2 regions of the Paraburkholderia caribensis genome follow, and region 1 is predicted to be linked to the other one. Evidence: riboswitches for the same ligand, from Rfam matches in the RefSeq annotation. Region 1 holds a riboswitch; the other holds the start of a gene.
What was found. Region 1 has a riboswitch for glycine ahead of gcvT (glycine cleavage system aminomethyltransferase GcvT). Riboswitches for the same ligand answer to the same signal wherever they lie in the genome.
Positions count from the first base shown of each region.

Region 2: it holds a riboswitch for glycine, as region 1 does, so the genes downstream of both, C2L66_RS35090 (D-amino acid dehydrogenase) here and gcvT (glycine cleavage system aminomethyltransferase GcvT) in region 1, are expected to answer to the same signal.

Region 1 covers NZ_CP026101.1:3,576,208-3,584,764, forward strand. The annotation lists gene C2L66_RS15965 (UvrD-helicase domain-containing protein) at 1-1,627, opposite strand, end outside; gene C2L66_RS15970 (oxidoreductase) at 1,965-3,014, shown strand; gene C2L66_RS15975 (hypothetical protein) at 3,111-3,470, shown strand; gene C2L66_RS15980 (hypothetical protein) at 3,493-4,308, opposite strand; glycine riboswitch at 4,562-4,674, shown strand; glycine riboswitch at 4,726-4,867, shown strand; gene gcvT (glycine cleavage system aminomethyltransferase GcvT) at 4,957-6,075, shown strand; gene gcvH (glycine cleavage system protein GcvH) at 6,179-6,559, shown strand; gene gcvP (aminomethyl-transferring glycine dehydrogenase) at 6,627-8,557, shown strand, end outside.
Region 2 covers NZ_CP026103.1:1,228,899-1,237,455, reverse strand. The annotation lists gene C2L66_RS35100 (porin) at 1-568, opposite strand, end outside; gene C2L66_RS35095 (LysR family transcriptional regulator) at 971-1,912, shown strand; glycine riboswitch at 1,987-2,077, shown strand; gene C2L66_RS35090 (D-amino acid dehydrogenase) at 2,258-3,481, shown strand; gene C2L66_RS35085 (trypsin-like peptidase domain-containing protein) at 4,077-5,621, shown strand; gene C2L66_RS35080 (M14 family metallopeptidase) at 5,742-7,115, shown strand; gene C2L66_RS35075 (hypothetical protein) at 7,118-7,297, shown strand; gene C2L66_RS35070 (hypothetical protein) at 7,567-7,851, shown strand; gene C2L66_RS35065 (TetR/AcrR family transcriptional regulator) at 7,909-8,557, opposite strand, start outside.

The DNA of each region.
Region 1 (8,557 bases):
TGTCGTAGCCGGTCTGCTCCGCGCCCGCTGCCGGCTCAGGCTTCGTGCCCTTGCGCTTCAGCCACTCCAGGAACTCCAGCACGTTTTGCCATTTCGACTGAGCCTGGCGCTCGTCGAATGCGTCGTACAGATAGGCTTCGTAGTGGATCGCTTCCATCATGTCGTCGAGCACGGACGTCGCCGCATCCTTGTCGGCCCGGTCTCGCAGACGTTGCATGAAATCGCAGAACACGCGCAACGGCTCGACCTGGCGCGCCGACAATCGCGCCTCGATGCCGCCCATGTACACGGCCTCGAACAGCGACACCTTCGCCTGCCCCGCGAACGCGCCGAGCGCTTCGAGCGTGGTATTGCCGACGCCCCGGCGCGGCGTCGTGATCGCGCGGATGAACGCGGGATCGTCGTCGGCATTGGCGATCAGGCGCAGGTACGCGCAAATGTCCTTGATCTCGGCCTTGTCGAAAAACGACTGGCCACCCGACAGCACATACGGAATCCGCTCGCGGCGCAACACCTGTTCGAAGATGCGCGCCTGGAAGTTGCCGCGATAGAGGATCGCGTAATCGCGAAACTGCGCGCGTCGCTCGAACTTGTGCGCCGACAGCCGGAACACGACCGACTCCGCTTCATGCTCCTCGTCGTTGCACCCGGTGACGGTGATCGAGTCGCCCATGCCGTGTTCGGACCACAGCTTCTTCTCGAACAACTTCGGATTGTTCGCGATCACGTTGTTCGCGGCCGTGAGGATGCGGACCGTCGAGCGGTAGTTCTGCTCGAGCTTGATGACGTGCAGCTTCGGAAAATCCTTGCCGAGCTGCGCGAGGTTTTCGAGCGTCGCGCCGCGCCAACCGTAGATGGCCTGATCGTCGTCGCCGACGGCCGTGAACGCGGCGCGCGGCCCGGCCAGCAATTTCACCAGCTCGTACTGACACGCGTTGGTGTCCTGATACTCGTCGATCAGCAGATAGCGCAGCTTGTTCTGCCAGCGGTCGCGCACCTGCTCGTTGTTCTTGAACAGCTCGGCGGGCAGGCGGATCAGATCGTCGAAATCGACGGCCTGATAGGCGTGCAGCGTCGCGACGTAGTTGCGATAGACGATGGCCGCCTGATGCTCGTCTTCATTCGAGGCGATCGCCATTGCTTCGTCCGGCATGATGAGGCCGTTCTTCCACAGCGAGATGATCGTCTGGATCTTGCGGATGAAGCCCTTGTCCGTCGAGCCAACCTGCTCCTGGATCATGCCGAAGCAGTCGTCGGAATCCATGATCGAGAACTGCGGCTTCAGGCCGACGTGCTCCGCCTCCTGACGCAGAATCTGCACGCCGAGCGAGTGGAACGTAGACACCGTCAGCTGGTTGACGGGCACCTTGCGGCCTTCCTTACCGGGCGTCGTGAGCGTCTTGCCTTCGAGCAGCTTGCTCACGCGCTCGCGCATTTCCGCAGCGGCCTTGTTCGTGAAGGTGACGGCGGCGATATGGCGCGGCTCGAAGCCCTTGTTTTCGATCAGATGCGCGATCTTCTGCGTGATCACGCGCGTCTTGCCGCTGCCCGCGCCCGCGAGCACGAGACACGGACCGTCGAGATAGCGCACCGCTTCGCTTTGGGCGGAATTCAGGCCTGCGGACATCGTGTGTGGATGAGTAAGGGATTGAGGGCGCTTCGTTACGAACGGCCCGAGAACATCCAGCGCGACGGCGCTTGCGACGCGTCGGATCAGGTGGCCGCGCGGCGCGCCGCCAACCCGCCGCCGATGCGCCACGCAATTGATTCCATGCGCTTTTTGCCGTTCGCGTGAGAACCGCGATGTTAACACGAATGCCCTTTCCGATGCCTCGGCTTATGCCTTTCGGACGGCATCCTCCCGGCGCGCGCCGCCCGATGCGCCACGATGCGCTGCGCAGCTATGCCAAAATTGCGGCGTTGTGCGCCGCCCCCGCGGCGCGCCGGTTTTGCAGGGAACACGCATGTCTTCATCGCTGAGAATTGGCTTGATGGGCTACGGCTTTGCCGGCGCCACATTTCACGCGCCGGTGATCGAACACTGCTCGCGGGCGAGCGTCGCCGCGATCGCCACGGGCCAGCCGGACAAGGCGCGCGCCGATTATCCGAACGCAACGATCGTCGCCGATATCGACGCGCTGCTCGCGCTGCCGGACATCGAATGCGTCGTCATCGCGACGCCGAACGACACGCACTTCGACCTGGCGCGCCGCACGCTCGAAGCGGGCAAGCATGTCGTCGTCGACAAACCCGTCACGCTCTCCGCCGCCGATGCCCGTACGCTCGCGGACCTCGCGCAAAGCAAGGGGCTGGTATTCGCGCCGTTCCACAACCGTCGCTGGGACGGCGACTTCATGACCGTGCGCGAACTGATCGCGAGCGGCGAACTCGGCCGCATCACGCATTTCGAATCGCACTTCGACCGCTTTCGACCGGGCATCCGGCAACGCTGGCGCGAAGAAGCATCGCGTGGCGGCGGCCTGCTGTTCGATCTCGGCCCGCACCTGATCGACCAGGCGTTGACGCTGTTCGGCGCGCCCGAAACGGTCTATGCAACGGTGAAGGCGTATCGCGACAACGCGAGCGCGCCGGACTACGTGCATCTGCTGCTTGGCTACGCGAATCACGAGGTGGTGCTGCACGCTAGCGCGCTGACGGCGATCGTCGCGCCGCGTTATACGATCCACGGCACGCGCGGCAGTTATGTGAAATACGGACTGGACACGCAGGAAGATCAGTTGAAGGCGGGCTTGCGTCCGGGCGACGCCGGTTTCGGCGGCGGCAATGACGCTGGCACGTTGCGCGTGCTCGAAGGCGAACAGGAAGTGCAGCGCGAACTGCCGACTCGCGACGGCGCGTACGTCGAGTTCTACCGCGCGCTGGCGGCGTCGATTCGCGATGGCGCGCCGTTCCCGGTCAGCGCGGCTGACGCGGTGGACGTGATGGCCATCATCGAACTGGCGGATCGCAGTGAGAAGGAAGGGGCGAGGCTGGCGTTCAGGCGCGAGGCGTAGCAGTCGGGGGGCGGCGATTTCGCTGCCACCCGTCACGTCACATGGGCCTTCAGGGCCCTTCCGCATCCATGCGGGATTAAACAGAAAGGAAGGAATATGCAGCATATCGTCCGCGCGCTGGGCTGTTTCGCGTTGGTTTCGTCGCTCGCCGCGTGCGTGGTCTCCCCGTCGCAGCAGCTCGCCGAGCCGTCTCGCGCGCCGAATCCACATGAAATGGCCGTGCATCGCCTCGAACAGGTCGACGGCCGCATCGACAATATGGGCCGCAGCATCGATGCGCGCGTGAATCAGGGTCACTTTCCGCCGCCCGACGGCGCCGCGCTGCACCGCCGGCTCGACACGATCCGCCACGAAGCGCACGACATGGCCGGACAGCACGGTGGCGGCCTCACGGGCGACGAGCAGCGCGTGCTGAATCAGGAACTGGACACGGCGTCGGCGGCCATCAACCGCTGATCGCACTTCGGCGCGAGCGGGATCAGGGCCCCGTTATCGTGGCCACGACGCGCTCGCGCAACTGAGACCACACGGTCATGTACTCGGCGCGTCCGCTTCCGACGGCAGCGCGCTTGAGTGCATCCAGCATCACGAGTTCCTGCGCGACCTTTCCTGAACCCGGATACACCAGCGGCAGTTGTAGGGGATTGAACGATGCCACCTGCCAGTGCTTCTCGGTTGCGAGCAACAACGATACGAGCCGCTCTATCAGGAACGTTTTCACGGGCGTATCGCCCATTGCGTGGCGGCCCGACGCGTTGAGCGCCTTGCCGAGCGGTGTACTGTTCGATTCCGCGATCCCGAACACGATCTCCGCCTGGTCCAGCCAGTGCCGCCAGAAGCGCGGCTTCGCGACGAAGTAGTTGCAATACACGCTGTTCGACGAATCCATGATGAGCGTGCTCAGTTCGATGCCCGGCTTTAACAGCCGCACGATTTCATCGAACGGCCCCCATGCGTTCGGATGTCCCTGCGCGCCCTGTAGAAAGACGTTCGTAAACAATGCACCCGCATCGAAGAAGGGTGAGAACGACACGATATCCGTCGATTCCGGTACCGTGGCAAGAAACGCATGGACGTCGCTTGCTTCGAGATTCGTCTTGACGGCGAACTTGGGCGACAGGAAACCGTAGAATGCCGTGTCGTCCAGCGTCTGCTCGTGCAGAAAGCGGCGGATTGGCCAGTACTCGCGCCAGTCGGGCCGCTGTCCGACGTTGTCAAGCGGAATGAAACCTTCGTCCAGGCCGCTGCGCGTCTGATCCGAATAGTAGATCTGGTAAATGTGCGCCTTGGTCATCGATTGGATGGTAATGGGTGGACACGAGTGGCCGCATGCAGCCGTTTTGCAAGTATCCGGGGCAATCCGGCAAGCCAATTACTCGATCAGCCGGTAGATCCGGCACCAGTTCGGTCGATCGCGCCCCATGTCAGACCGCAACGCGCAGCCCGGGTTTTTTTGACTGTGCGAGGGGTCGCGCCGCCCGCCGAGCCGCCTTCCCAAAAGGTCCCTCGCCCCGATTTGACATCGCTCCGGCCCTCGCGTACATTCGCCGCACGCGTCGGGAGAGCGCGCCGTCCGCTGTCGTTTTCAGAACGCCCAGCAGTCAGCGCCGCCGAAGGGGCACACCCGCAAACTCTCAGGCAAAAGGACCGACCGCGTCGAAAAACCCGCTCGTCATCCGGTCATCGCGACCTCATTCGAATGAGCGCCCGTTTTTCGCACTCTGGAGAGCGGCAGTAGCGCCCGTGCACTAACCCGCACGCGCAGGCTGCCCACCGAAGGGGCGCGCGCCACGCCGGACAGCACTCGCTGACGGCAGCGCAATCTCTCAGGTATCGAGGACAGAGGGGGCATGCAGTTATCGCTCGTTGGCCCGAGATGGGATCAGGCCGCGAGGGGTTTCGCCGCATGGCCTTTCCTGTTTAGCGACGCCCCGAGGCCCCGATGACCGAACTCAAACACACCCCGCTCCACGCCACGCACCGTGCGCTCAATGCCCGCATGGTCGATTTCGGCGGGTGGGACATGCCCGTCAACTACGGCTCGCAGATCGAAGAACATCGCGCCGTGCGCACCGACGCCGGCATGTTCGACGTATCCCACATGTGCGTCGTCGATTTCACGGGCGAGCGTGTGCGCGCGTTCTTCGAGCACGCGCTGGCGAACAACGTCGGCAAGCTGCAAACCCCGGGCAAGGCGCTCTACTCCTGTCTGCTCAACCCCGAAGGCGGCGTGATCGACGATCTGATCGTCTATTACTTCGGCGAAGATCATTTCCGCGTCGTCGTGAATGCCGGTACGGCTGAGAAAGACGTCGCGTGGTTCAACAAGCTCAATGACGAACAAGGCTTCGGCCTGACCATCAAGCCGCGCCGCGACTACGCAATCGTCGCCGTGCAAGGCCCGAATGCGCGCGAAAAAGTCTGGGCGACCGTGCCCCACGCGCGCGCCGCCAGCGAAGCCCTCAAGCCGTTCAATGCCGCGCGCGTCACCGATACGCCGTTTGGCGAACTCACCGTCGCGCGCACCGGCTACACGGGCGAAGACGGTTTCGAAATCATCGTTCCCGCCGATCACGTCGAAGCGCTGTGGAACGCGCTGCAGGCACAGGGCGTGCGCCCGGCCGGTCTCGGCGCGCGCGACACGTTGCGCCTCGAAGCCGGCATGAACCTGTACGGCCAGGACATGGACGACAACGTGTCGCCCCTCGACGCCGGCCTCGCATGGACGGTCGACCTGTCCGCGCCGCGCGATTTCATCGGCCGCGCGAAGCTCGAAGCGGACGGTTCGAAGTCGTCGTTTGTCGGCCTGATCCTGCACAAGGACAACGGCAAGGCAGCGGGCGTGCTGCGCGCGCATCAGAAGGTCGTCACGCCTCAAGGCGACGGCGAAATCACCAGCGGCACGTTCTCGCCGACCATGCAGGAATCGATCGCCTTCGCGCGCGTGCCGAAGGGCGTGCAGCCGGGCGACGTCGTGCACGTTCAGATCCGTGACAAGGCACTTCCCGCCAGCGTGGTTAAACTGCCATTCGTGCGCAACGGCAAAGTGCTCGTCGGCTGATCGGTCACACGATGAGCGTCACGAGACAGACACCGGACAGACACGAAAACGTCGCGTGCGTCCCACCATTTAAATCAACCGAATTACCGCATAGGAGCATCCGATGAGCATCCCGGCCGATCTGAAATATACCGAATCGCACGAATGGGTCCGCACCGAGGCGGACGGCACGCTGACGGTCGGCATCACCGACCACGCGCAGGAAGCACTCGGCGACATCGTCTTCTTCGAAGTGCAGCAGCTGGGCCAGACCGTCTCGGCAGGCGATACCGTCGCCGTCATCGAATCGGTGAAGGCCGCCTCCGATATCTACGCACCGGTTTCGGGCGAGATCATCGAGGCGAACCAGAACGTCGCCGATACGCCCGACGCCGTGAACAGCGCGCCGTACGACAACTGGCTGTTCAAGATCAAGCCGGCGGCGGGCGCGTCGGAAGACCGTCTGATGGACGCCGCCGCGTACGGCAAGTCGATCGGCGAATAAGCCACTTACTCACGACCGGCGCGGCGTTCGCAATGACAGACGCAAGCCGCGCCAGCAGGAACATTCCATGAAGCTCGAACACCCGGATCGTCTGATGAACCGCACTCCTCTCTCGCTCGCCGCGCTCGAAGTGCATGACGCCTTCGCCGAACGGCACATCGGCCCGGACGCGGCCGATCAGCAGTCGATGCTCGAAGCCCTCGGCTTTGCATCGCGCGCCGCGTTGATGGACGCGGTGATTCCGAAGGCGATTCGCCGCCAGGACGCGCTGCCGCTCGGCCCCTTCGCCCAGCCGAAGAGCGAAGCCGAAGCGCTCGCCGCGCTGCGCGAACTCGCGGACAAGAACCAGGTGTTCCGCTCGTATATCGGCCAGGGCTACTACAACGCACACACGCCTGCCGTCATCCTGCGCAACGTGCTCGAAAATCCGGCGTGGTACACGGCTTACACGCCCTATCAGCCGGAAATCTCGCAGGGCCGTCTCGAAGCGCTGCTGAACTATCAGCAGATGATCGTCGACCTGACGGGCCTCGCAATTTCGAACGCGTCGCTGCTCGACGAATCGACGGCCGCCGCCGAAGCGATGACGCTGCTGCAACGCGTGGGCAAGCCCAAGTCAAACATTTTCTATGTGGCAGACGACGTGCTGCCGCAAACCATCGAAGTCGTGAAGACGCGCGCGAAGCCCGTCGGCATCGAAGTGAAGGTCGGCCCGGCTGCCGATGCGGCGGGCTCGAATGCGTTCGGCGTGCTGCTGCAATATCCGGGCGTGAACGGCGATGTGCACGACTACCGCGCGCTCGCTGAAGCGATCCACGCAGCGGGCGGCCATGTCGTCGCCGCCGCCGACCTGCTCGCGCTGACGATGCTCACGCCGCCCGGCGAATGGGGCGCGGACGTGGCCGTCGGCAACTCGCAGCGCTTTGGCGTGCCCGTCGGCTTCGGCGGCCCGCATGCGGCGTATCTCGCCGTGCGCGACGAATTCAAGCGTCAGATGCCGGGCCGTCTGGTCGGCGTCACCGTCGATGCACAAGGCAATCCCGCGCTGCGTCTCGCGCTGCAAACGCGCGAACAGCACATCCGCCGCGAAAAGGCGACGTCGAATGTCTGCACGGCGCAGGCGCTGCTCGCGATCATGGCCAGCATGTACGCGGTCTATCACGGCCCACGTGGACTGAAGATGATCGCCCAACGCGTGAACCGCATCGCCGCGCTGCTCGCGGAAGGCGCGAAGCAACTCGGCTATACGCTCGTCAACGAATCGTTCTTCGACACGCTCACCTTCGAAACGGGCGCGCGCACGCAAGCACTGCACGACGCCGCGACGGCGAAGGGCATCAACCTGCGCCACGTGAGCGACACGCGCGTCGGTCTGTCGCTCGACGAAACGACCACGCGCGCCGATCTCGCCGATCTGCTCGCCGCGTTCGCGCAAGCTGCATTCGTCGAAGCCGTGCCGCAAATCGACGAACTCGATGCAAAGCTCGGCGCGTCGAACACCTTCCCGGCAGCGCTCGAACGCGAAAGCGCGTATCTGACGCACCACGTGTTCAACCGTCACCACTCGGAAACGGAAATGCTGCGCTATCTGCGCAGCCTGTCGGACAAGGATCTCGCGCTCGACCGCTCGATGATCCCGCTCGGCTCGTGCACGATGAAGCTGAATGCGACGTCGGAAATGCTGCCCGTCACGTGGCCCGAGTTCGGCCAGATTCACCCGTTCGCGCCCGCGGAGCAAACCGTCGGCTACCGCGAAATGATCGATCAGCTCGAACAGATGCTGGTCGCCGCAACCGGCTACGCGGCCGTGTCGCTGCAACCGAACGCGGGCTCGCAAGGCGAGTACGCGGGTCTGCTGATCATCCACGCGTATCACGAATCGCGCGGCGAAGGTCATCGCAACGTGTGCCTGATTCCCGCTTCGGCGCACGGCACGAACCCGGCGTCGGCGCAGATGGCGGGCATGCAGGTCGTCGTCGTTGCTTGCGACGCGCAAGG
Region 2 (8,557 bases), on a different replicon from region 1:
ACAACGCGTTGAACGAAGCCCCAGCATAGTTTGCGCTTTGATACTTGACCGAATTGCTGATGCTGAACGTGCTGTTCAGGTTGTCGTTATCGCCGCGGTGCGCGAAGTACGTGCCGCCCCAGGTGCCGGCTGCGGAGACCGGGCCCAGATAATCGACAACCGAGTCGTACTGGCGGCCGAGGGTCAGCGTGCCGTAATCGGCAGCAGACACGCCGACGAATGCCTGGCGGTTGAACAGGCTGTTATTGGACTGATTGTTATTGGCCAGGCTGCCGTTGTTCACGTTGAAGCCGCTTTCGAGGTTGAAGACGGCCTTCAGCCCGCCGCCCAGGTCTTCCACGCCGCGCATGCCCCAGCGGCTTTGCTGCACGTTGCCGCTCGTCATGCCGACGGTTGCCTTCCCGTCAGTCAGCCCGCCCGGCGTCATGGGCGAATTGCGCGTGGCCTCGTTGCTCACGTAAGTCAGGCCCGCGTCGACGAGGCCATACAGCGTGACGCTGCTCTGCGCGTGCGCCGCACCCGCGAAGGCCGCCGAAGCAGCCGCGAAAATCAATGTGGTTTTTTTCATATTCGTGTTCCGTACTAAGCCTGGCGACTTGAATGAATGTGCTGTGCTCCGTGTTCGAGATAGCCGCGGCAAGTAGCGTTGAAAACTCGCGGCATGCGTCGATCACGCAAAGCGCACTATAGAGTCTGAGTTGATGTTTCGTTATGTTTAATAATTAAAAACTATTTTTTAGGAACTCAAAATAAATCCGATTTTTAATGATAAGAAGATGTTTTTTCTGATGAAAACCATCTCGATATTTAGTTTGAAAATGGCGCGGATTTGATTTTGTGTTGTGGCATTGCTACGTTGCTCGTTTACATGGGTGATAATCGTATTTGCGGTGATTTAGGCTGTATCGCTGAATGGATTTGGTGATTTAATGTTGATATATATGTCTAATCTGTTTTATTTCTGTTGCTCATGCTGAATAAGTTGCAGGCAATACGAATTTTCTTAAGAGTCGCCGAGAACAACTCGTTCAGTCGAGCCGCTTCGAGTCTCAATCTTTCCAATGCGGTCGTGACGCGCTATGTGGCGCTGCTGGAGGCGCATCTCAATGCGCGTCTCGTCAATCGCACGACGCGCAGCGTGTCGTTGACGGAAGCGGGCCGCGCTTATGCGAGAGGGTGCCAGCAACTGCTGGAGTTGCTGGATTCGATGGAGTCGGCCGTGACAGAAGAGGCGGGCGAGCCCACGGGCACGCTCAAGATCGCGGCGGCCGCCTCATTTTCACTGGCGACGCTGGCGCCTTTGCTGCACCGCTACCGGATGCGTCATCCGAAGGTGAAGCTGGACCTCACGCTGCTGCATCATTCCGTCGATCTCGTCGAAGACGGGTTCGACGTCGGCATCGTCGCGTCGTGGCAGGTGAATGGCAGCACCCTGGTGAAGCGTCCGTTGCTGTCGGTGCGGCCCGCCGTCGTCGCGTCCGCCGGCTATATCGACAGGCACGGCGCGCCGGCCTCGCTCGAAGACCTTGCCTCGCACAGCTTCCTCGCGCCTTCGCGAGACATGCACGGAACTGAGTGGTCATTCGCGAGCGCCGACGGTCACGAGCGGACCTTGAATCTCGACTCGGTGTGCAGGGTGAACAGCATGATCATGCTTCGGCAACTGGTGCTCGCCGACATGGGCCTCGCCATCCTGCCCGAAGACTACGTCATCGGCGACATTGCGAACGGCGCGTTGCTGCGCGTGCTCGAACAGTATCGGGTGACCAACGGTCTCAAGGAAATGTCGCTCGTCTATCCCGGCCGCCGGCATGTGTCGGCGAAAGTGCGCACCTTCGTGGACTTCACGATCGAATACTTCCGGAGAGGTTTCGCGCCGGGTGCGCCGCGAGCCGACTTGACATCGAGCTGAGCCGTCCGGCGCAAGGTCGTCCGGAAGAGGGGCTTGCCAGCTTCTTTTGGCTTCGGTAAGGTCGCACTGTTCCACAACGCAGCACGGGAGAGATCGTCCCCAGCGGACGACGCCGACGGAGCAACCGCCCCGGAAACTCTCAGGCAAAAGGACCGTGCAGCTGGAACATCTGGAGAGCGGCGCCGTGCGCGCCCACCGAAGGGGAGCCCCCGCCGTTCGCGGCGCGCGGGCGAAACTCTCAGGTACATGGACAGATGGGGCATCGGCGCCGGCTGCTGCGTGCAGCGGCAAGAAGCGACAGCACGAAGCGCGGCCGGCGATGCTCAACGAACACTGGACCATGTCATGTCACGAATCGCCATCATCGGCGCCGGGATTACCGGCGTCACGACCGCTTACGCCCTTGCGCAACGCGGCTATCGCGTCACTGTCTTCGAGCGTCACCGCTACGCGGCGATGGAAACCTCGTTTGCCAACGGCGGGCAACTGTCGGCAAGCAACGCCGAGGTCTGGAACAGCCGCGCGACCATCATCAAGGGTCTGCGCTGGATGTTCAGGCGCGACGCGCCGCTGCTGATGAATCCGCGTCCCGACTGGCACAAGTACAGCTGGATCGGCGAGTTCATGCGGCAGATTCCGCACTACCGCGCGAACACGATCGAGACCGTGCGCCTCGCGATTGCCGCGCGCGAGCATCTGTTCGGTATTGCAGCGCGGGAAGGCATCGACTTCGATCTCGAACGGCGCGGCATCCTGCACTTCTACGCGACGCGCAAGGAGTACGAGTCCGCGCTGAAGGTCAATGCGCTGCTGCGCGAAGGCGGCCTGGAGCGGCGCGCCGTCACGCCGGAAGAAATCCGTTCAATCGAGCCCGCGCTGCACGGCGAGTTCTACGGCGGTTTTTTCACGCCGTCGGATTCGACGGGCGACATCCACAAGTTCACGCGCGGTCTTGCCGACGCATGTGCGCGGCACGGCGTCGAGTTTCGCTACGACACGGCGGTGCAGTCGATTCACGAGGAAAGCACCGGGCGGCTCGTCGTCGCGAGCCAAACGCAAGGGCAGCGCGATGCGGCGGCGTTCGACAGCCTCGTGATCTGCGCGGGAGTCGGCAGCCGCGCGTTCGCGGCGATGGTCGGCGATCATGTGAACGTGTACCCCGTAAAGGGCTATTCGATCACCGTGTGTCTCGACGATGCGAAGAGCCAGCAGCACGCGCCGTGGGTCAGCCTGCTCGACGACAGCGCGAAGATCGTCACCAGCCGGCTTGGCGCGGACCGCTTTCGCGTCGCGGGCACGGCCGAACTGAACGGCCTGAATCGCGATATCCGTTCGGACCGCATCGAGCCGCTCGTGCGCTGGACGCGTGAGCATTTTCCCGGCGTATCGACAGCGCGTGTCGTGCCGTGGGCGGGGCTGCGTCCGATGTTGCCGGGCATGCTGCCGAAGGTTGGACGCGGCAAGCGCCGTGGCGTGTTCTACAACACGGGTCACGGTCATCTCGGATGGACGCTGTCGGCGGCGACGGCGGAGGGTGTCGCGCAGGCATTGTCGGCGTCGTCGGTATAACCGGCGCGTAGCGGACGATCCGCGCAGGCGGGCGGCCAGGACTTTCGAAGTCGAAACGCGAAGCAACGTGCGTGAGCGTTTGCGAGCATGCGTTGCCGCGAGCGTCTGGCTGCCCGCTTCATCGACGCGAACCGTCACGAATGAATGACGCGTTTTGCGCGACAGTAATCGCGTCACGGCGGCGTAGCCGCTGACGCGTATCGAGCTATCAGCGCGGACCATCAGCGCGGACTATCAGCGTACCGGCAGCAGTGCCAGCGACGCACGCCAGGATTTGTACTCGCTGCAATTTTGCTGCCCGCTCTCTATAAATGAATCAGGACGAACGGGTCAACCGTTCGCGTCCTGGATTGTCCATTGCGGGCAAACATGCAACTGAATCTCAAGTCGATCTCGATCCACCCGGACAGACATCAAGGGTCGATCGCATCCGTCTGCGCTTGCGGGTGGATCGTCATGCGACATGGTTTGCGTCGGCCGGATGGGCTCTGTTTCTTTTCGGACTCTTCGGTGTGCTATGTCACAGTCGCCGGCTGCGACGCACGAAATAATGTCTTCACAGTGCCAGGCATAACGAACGCCACGGAGGTGCGCTGTGTTTCACTCGACTCTATCCCGCACCTGGTTATGCACCGCCGTGACAACGGCCTGCCTCGCCGGATACCCCCACGCCAACGCCGAAGCGATCGCACCGCATGCTGCGGCTGCTTCCGCGCCGTCGCCTGCGTCCGCGCCAGTGAAAGAGAAACGAACGGCGCCCGCGAATGCGAACGCCCCGCTCGACTTCCCGGCGATCGTCGAGCGTTACGGGCCCGCCGTCGTGAACATCCGCGCGATCCTGCCGGAGAAGCCGCTGGCAGCGCCAACGCCGCCAGCGCCGGCCGCGGCGCCTGCGGCCGCTTCGGGCGCGAGCTCCGAAGCGATCGACGGTGACGACCCGCTGTTCGCGTTCTTCCGGCAGGCCATGCCGCAGTTGCAGGACGGGCAGAGTAGTTCTCCGCGTGCGATGTCGGGCGTGGGCTCGGGTTTCATCGTCAGTCCCAACGGACTGATACTGACGACGGCGCATGTCGTCGACGGCTCCGATGACGTGACGGTGCGCCTGACCGACCGGCGCGAGTTCAAGGCAAAAGTCGTCGCCGTCGATGGGCCAAGCGATGTCGCTGTGATCCAGATCGAAGCGACGAAGCTGCCCGTCGTCAAGCTCGGCGATTCGACGCGTGTGCGCGTCGGCGAACAGGTGCTGACGATCGGCTCACCGGACAGCTATCAGAACACGGTCACGGCGGGCATTGTCAGCGCGACGTCGCGCACGCTGTCCGATGGCACGACGTTTCCGTTCTTCCAGACCAACGGCGCGTTGAATCCCGACAACTCGGGCGGCCCGGTTTTCAATCGCGCGGGGGAAGTGGTCGGCATACACGTCCAGGTCTATGCCGACGGCGATCGTTTCCAGAGTCTGACTTTTGCCATCCCGATTGCGATGGCGAACAAGGTGCGCGCACAGTTGCAGGCGCAGTCGAAGTCTCAAGATGCAGACGGTGCCCACGGCGCGTTCGGCATGCAGGTGCAGGACGTCGATCCGGGACTCGCCGGCGCGTTCGGTTTGCCGCGCGCGGCGGGCGCGCTGGTGATCGCCGTCGAGCCCGGCAGTCCCGCCGCCACGAGCAAGCTGAAGCCCGGCGACGTGATCGTGCAGATCGCCGACAAGCCAGTCGAGCACGCCGCGGACCTCGCCGACCCGGATGCGCTGCCGCAGACGGGCTCGAAAGTCCCCGTGAAGCTGATTCGTAATCGCAAGCAGGTGACGATCATGGTCAACCTGGCGGCGTCGGCGCAATACGCGAGCACGGGTGTGAGCGATGTCGGTCCGCTGGATCATCTCGGTCTGAGCATGCATCCGCTGACGGACGACGAACGGCGCACCACCGGGCTGGCCGAAGGCCTGATGGTCGAGGATGTGTCGGGCGCGGCGGGTCCTGCCGGTATCAAGCCGGGCGATGTGGTGTTGTCGCTGAACGGCACGCTGGTTGCATCGCAGGATGAACTGGCGGCGCTGGCGGCGAAGGCGGGCAAGAAGGCGGCACTGCTGATCCAGCGTAATCACGCGCGCAGTTTCGTGACTGTCGATCTGAAGTGAAGCGCAAGCGCTGCGGCGCGGCGATTGAAATGTGCGCCGCGTCCGCCGTTCTTCGGTTAGAACGGCTAGGCCATCTGGGGCTGGGCCGTGTGGACCAGGCCGTCTGACCGGAGAGCGAACATGTCCCGCTACCACGCGCGCATCACAGGAAAGGATCAGGCGGCACTGGCCGATCTCGTGACGAAGTACAAGGTCACGGTCGCGCGCCATACGGTCGGGAAAGTGCACGGCGGCTATCGCGTCGACGCGCACGCGACCAATGCGCAGATCAAGGCGCTCGAAGCGGACGGCTACCAGGTCGAGCGGCTGGAAGATGCCGAGGCGCAAGGCAAGGTGCGCCAGGCGGAGACGCGCGCGCAACTGGCCGCGCCGCATGCGCTGGAAGCGCTGTCAGTCGCGGCGGGCACCGGCTATCTCGATGTCGACCAAATCGAGGCGGCGCTCGCCGCCGCAAGCGCCGCGCCCAACGATGCGTTCACGAAGCTGATCAAGCTGCCTCACCCAACCTGGGAAAAGCGCAGTTGCCACGCGCTGAAGATCGGCAAGGGCGACGCGGCGGGGCGCCCCGGCATCTATTTCCTCGGCGGCGTGCACGCGCGCGAATGGGGCAGCCCGGATATCCTGATCCATTTCGTGCAACTGCTCGCCAACGCGTACACCACGCACAAACCGGTCAAGATCGGCAGCCGCACGTTCAAGGCGGCGGACATCAGGCACGTGGTCGAAAGCAAAGACCTGTTCGTGTTTCCGCAAGCGAATCCCGATGGCCGCCACTACAGCATGTCGACCGAGTCGATGTGGCGCAAGAACCGCCGGCCCGCGCCGCCGGGGCATGTCAAGCCGCAATGCTGCGGCGTCGATATCAACCGCAACTACAACTTTCTGTGGAATTTCCCGCAGTATTTCGATCCGGAAAGTCCGATCGCCAATTCCACCGATCCCTGCGACTACGAGGTGTATATCGGTCCTGCCGCCGAATCGGAGCCGGAAACGAAGAACGCCGTGTGGATGTTCGACACCTACCCGAACATCCGTTATTTCGTCGATCTGCACAGCTATTCGGAAGACATTCTGTACAACTGGGGCGACGACGAGAACCAGAGCGGCCATCCCGACATGAACTTCCAGAATGCCGCCTACGACGGCAAGCGCGGCATTGCCAACGACAAGGCGTATCGCGAGTACATCGCGACGGCGGACAAGAAGATCGCCGTCGATCTCGCCAACGAAATGCGCGACGCGATCAAGGCGTCGCGCGGCCGCGTGTACAAGACGGAGCAGTCGATGAGCCTGTATCCGACGGCGGGCACGTCCGACGACTATGCATTCAGCCGTCACATCGTCGACGCGAAGAAGGCGAAGGTGTTCTCCTACACGATCGAATGGGGCAGCCCCGACAATCCCACGCCGTTCCATCCGCCATATGCCGAGATGAAGCAGATCATCGACGAGGTGACAGCGGGGCTGCTGGCTTTTTGCATTGCAGCGAAGTGACGATGCTGCCGTTTCAAAGCCCTTCGAAGCGCGGTATCCCGGCCACGCTGGACGACCTCGCCGCGCACCACATCGTCACGCGTCCGTTGGGCCCGTCGCATCTGATCGAGGTCTTTTCCGCGCTGCATGGCGATACGCGCTTCGCGTCGTATCGAAAGTTCGCAGTCGAGCGGACTTCGTAGCTGGCGCAATCGTTTGCGATGCGCGTCGTCCTGCCTGGACCGAAAGCAACGCGGCGCCAGATTTCTGCCGCTTCCGCGCGCAACTGAGACGCACGGTAAAGCCGTGCGGGAAAGCGGCGCTATCGTTATCCGAAAAGAGCCGGACAGGTCGCGTGGCGGTGCGTCATGGAGATCGACGGCACCGTGGACGCGATGACGCCGCTCCGCTGTCGCCGGGGACAGCCGGGCGCCGCGTGCCGGGCAGCGACGGGTGACGATCGGGGGCCAACATGGCGGTAACAGGAGTGGAAACGCCGGCGGGTGTCGGGACGCTGCGCTCAGCGAGCCTGGCGGACGTGGAACTGGAGCATCTGGAGAGGATGGTTCAGTACGTGGTTCGCCGGACGGACACGGACGACGTGTCGAAGCTCGACTACGAATACTGGGCGAAGCGCCTGCGCAAGCTGGCGCAGACTTACGATCTGGTGGCGACCCAACGGCAGCGGGTCATCGCGCTGCTCGATCTGCTCGAACGGGAAATGCTGTATCAGGCGCGCCGCGCGGCCGCCGTCTGAACGCCACCTGCTTCGATTTGCCGTGCGTCAAGGTCGTCGCGAAGCCGTTCGGATCGATCAGGCAAGCATGCCCAGCGCCGTCTCCAGCACCATTCGCTTGAACTTCTTCTCATGCTGCGGCAGCGGCGAAAACGCCAGCATCAGATGGCTGTAGGCGACCGTCTTGCTGATCGCGTTCAGCAGCATGAAAAACATCAGCTCCGGGTCCTTGACCTTCAGTTCGTCTTGCCGCGCGGCGTCGGCGAAGAGCGGCACCATCGCGTCGTGATAAGGGCGCACCAGCCGCTCGATCAGCACATTGAGCCGCTCGCCTTCTTCCGTCGCCGCCGTCGAAAAGAAAATGCCCACGTCGGGGTCGTCGAACACCTCGTCGATGAATCTGGCCACCGCCGTTTCCACCCGCGCTCTCGCGCCCAGCGACGCGGTCCGCAACGCCGACGTCGCGTCGATCATCGGCGCCATCTGCCCGGCGATCTGTTCGACGACGGCCAGCCACAGTGTCTCTTTCGAGCCGAAATGATGCGCGACGAGCGCCGCATCGACGCCTGAATCGCGTGCGATCTCGCGCACGCTCGTTGCCTCGAATCCCCGTTTGCCGAAACTCTTGCGCGCATTGCGCAGGATCGCGTCCGGCCCGACCGACACACCCGATGCCGGGCGTCCACGCGCACGCTTCTTGTCCTTTTGGGGTTCTGCCGCTGCCATC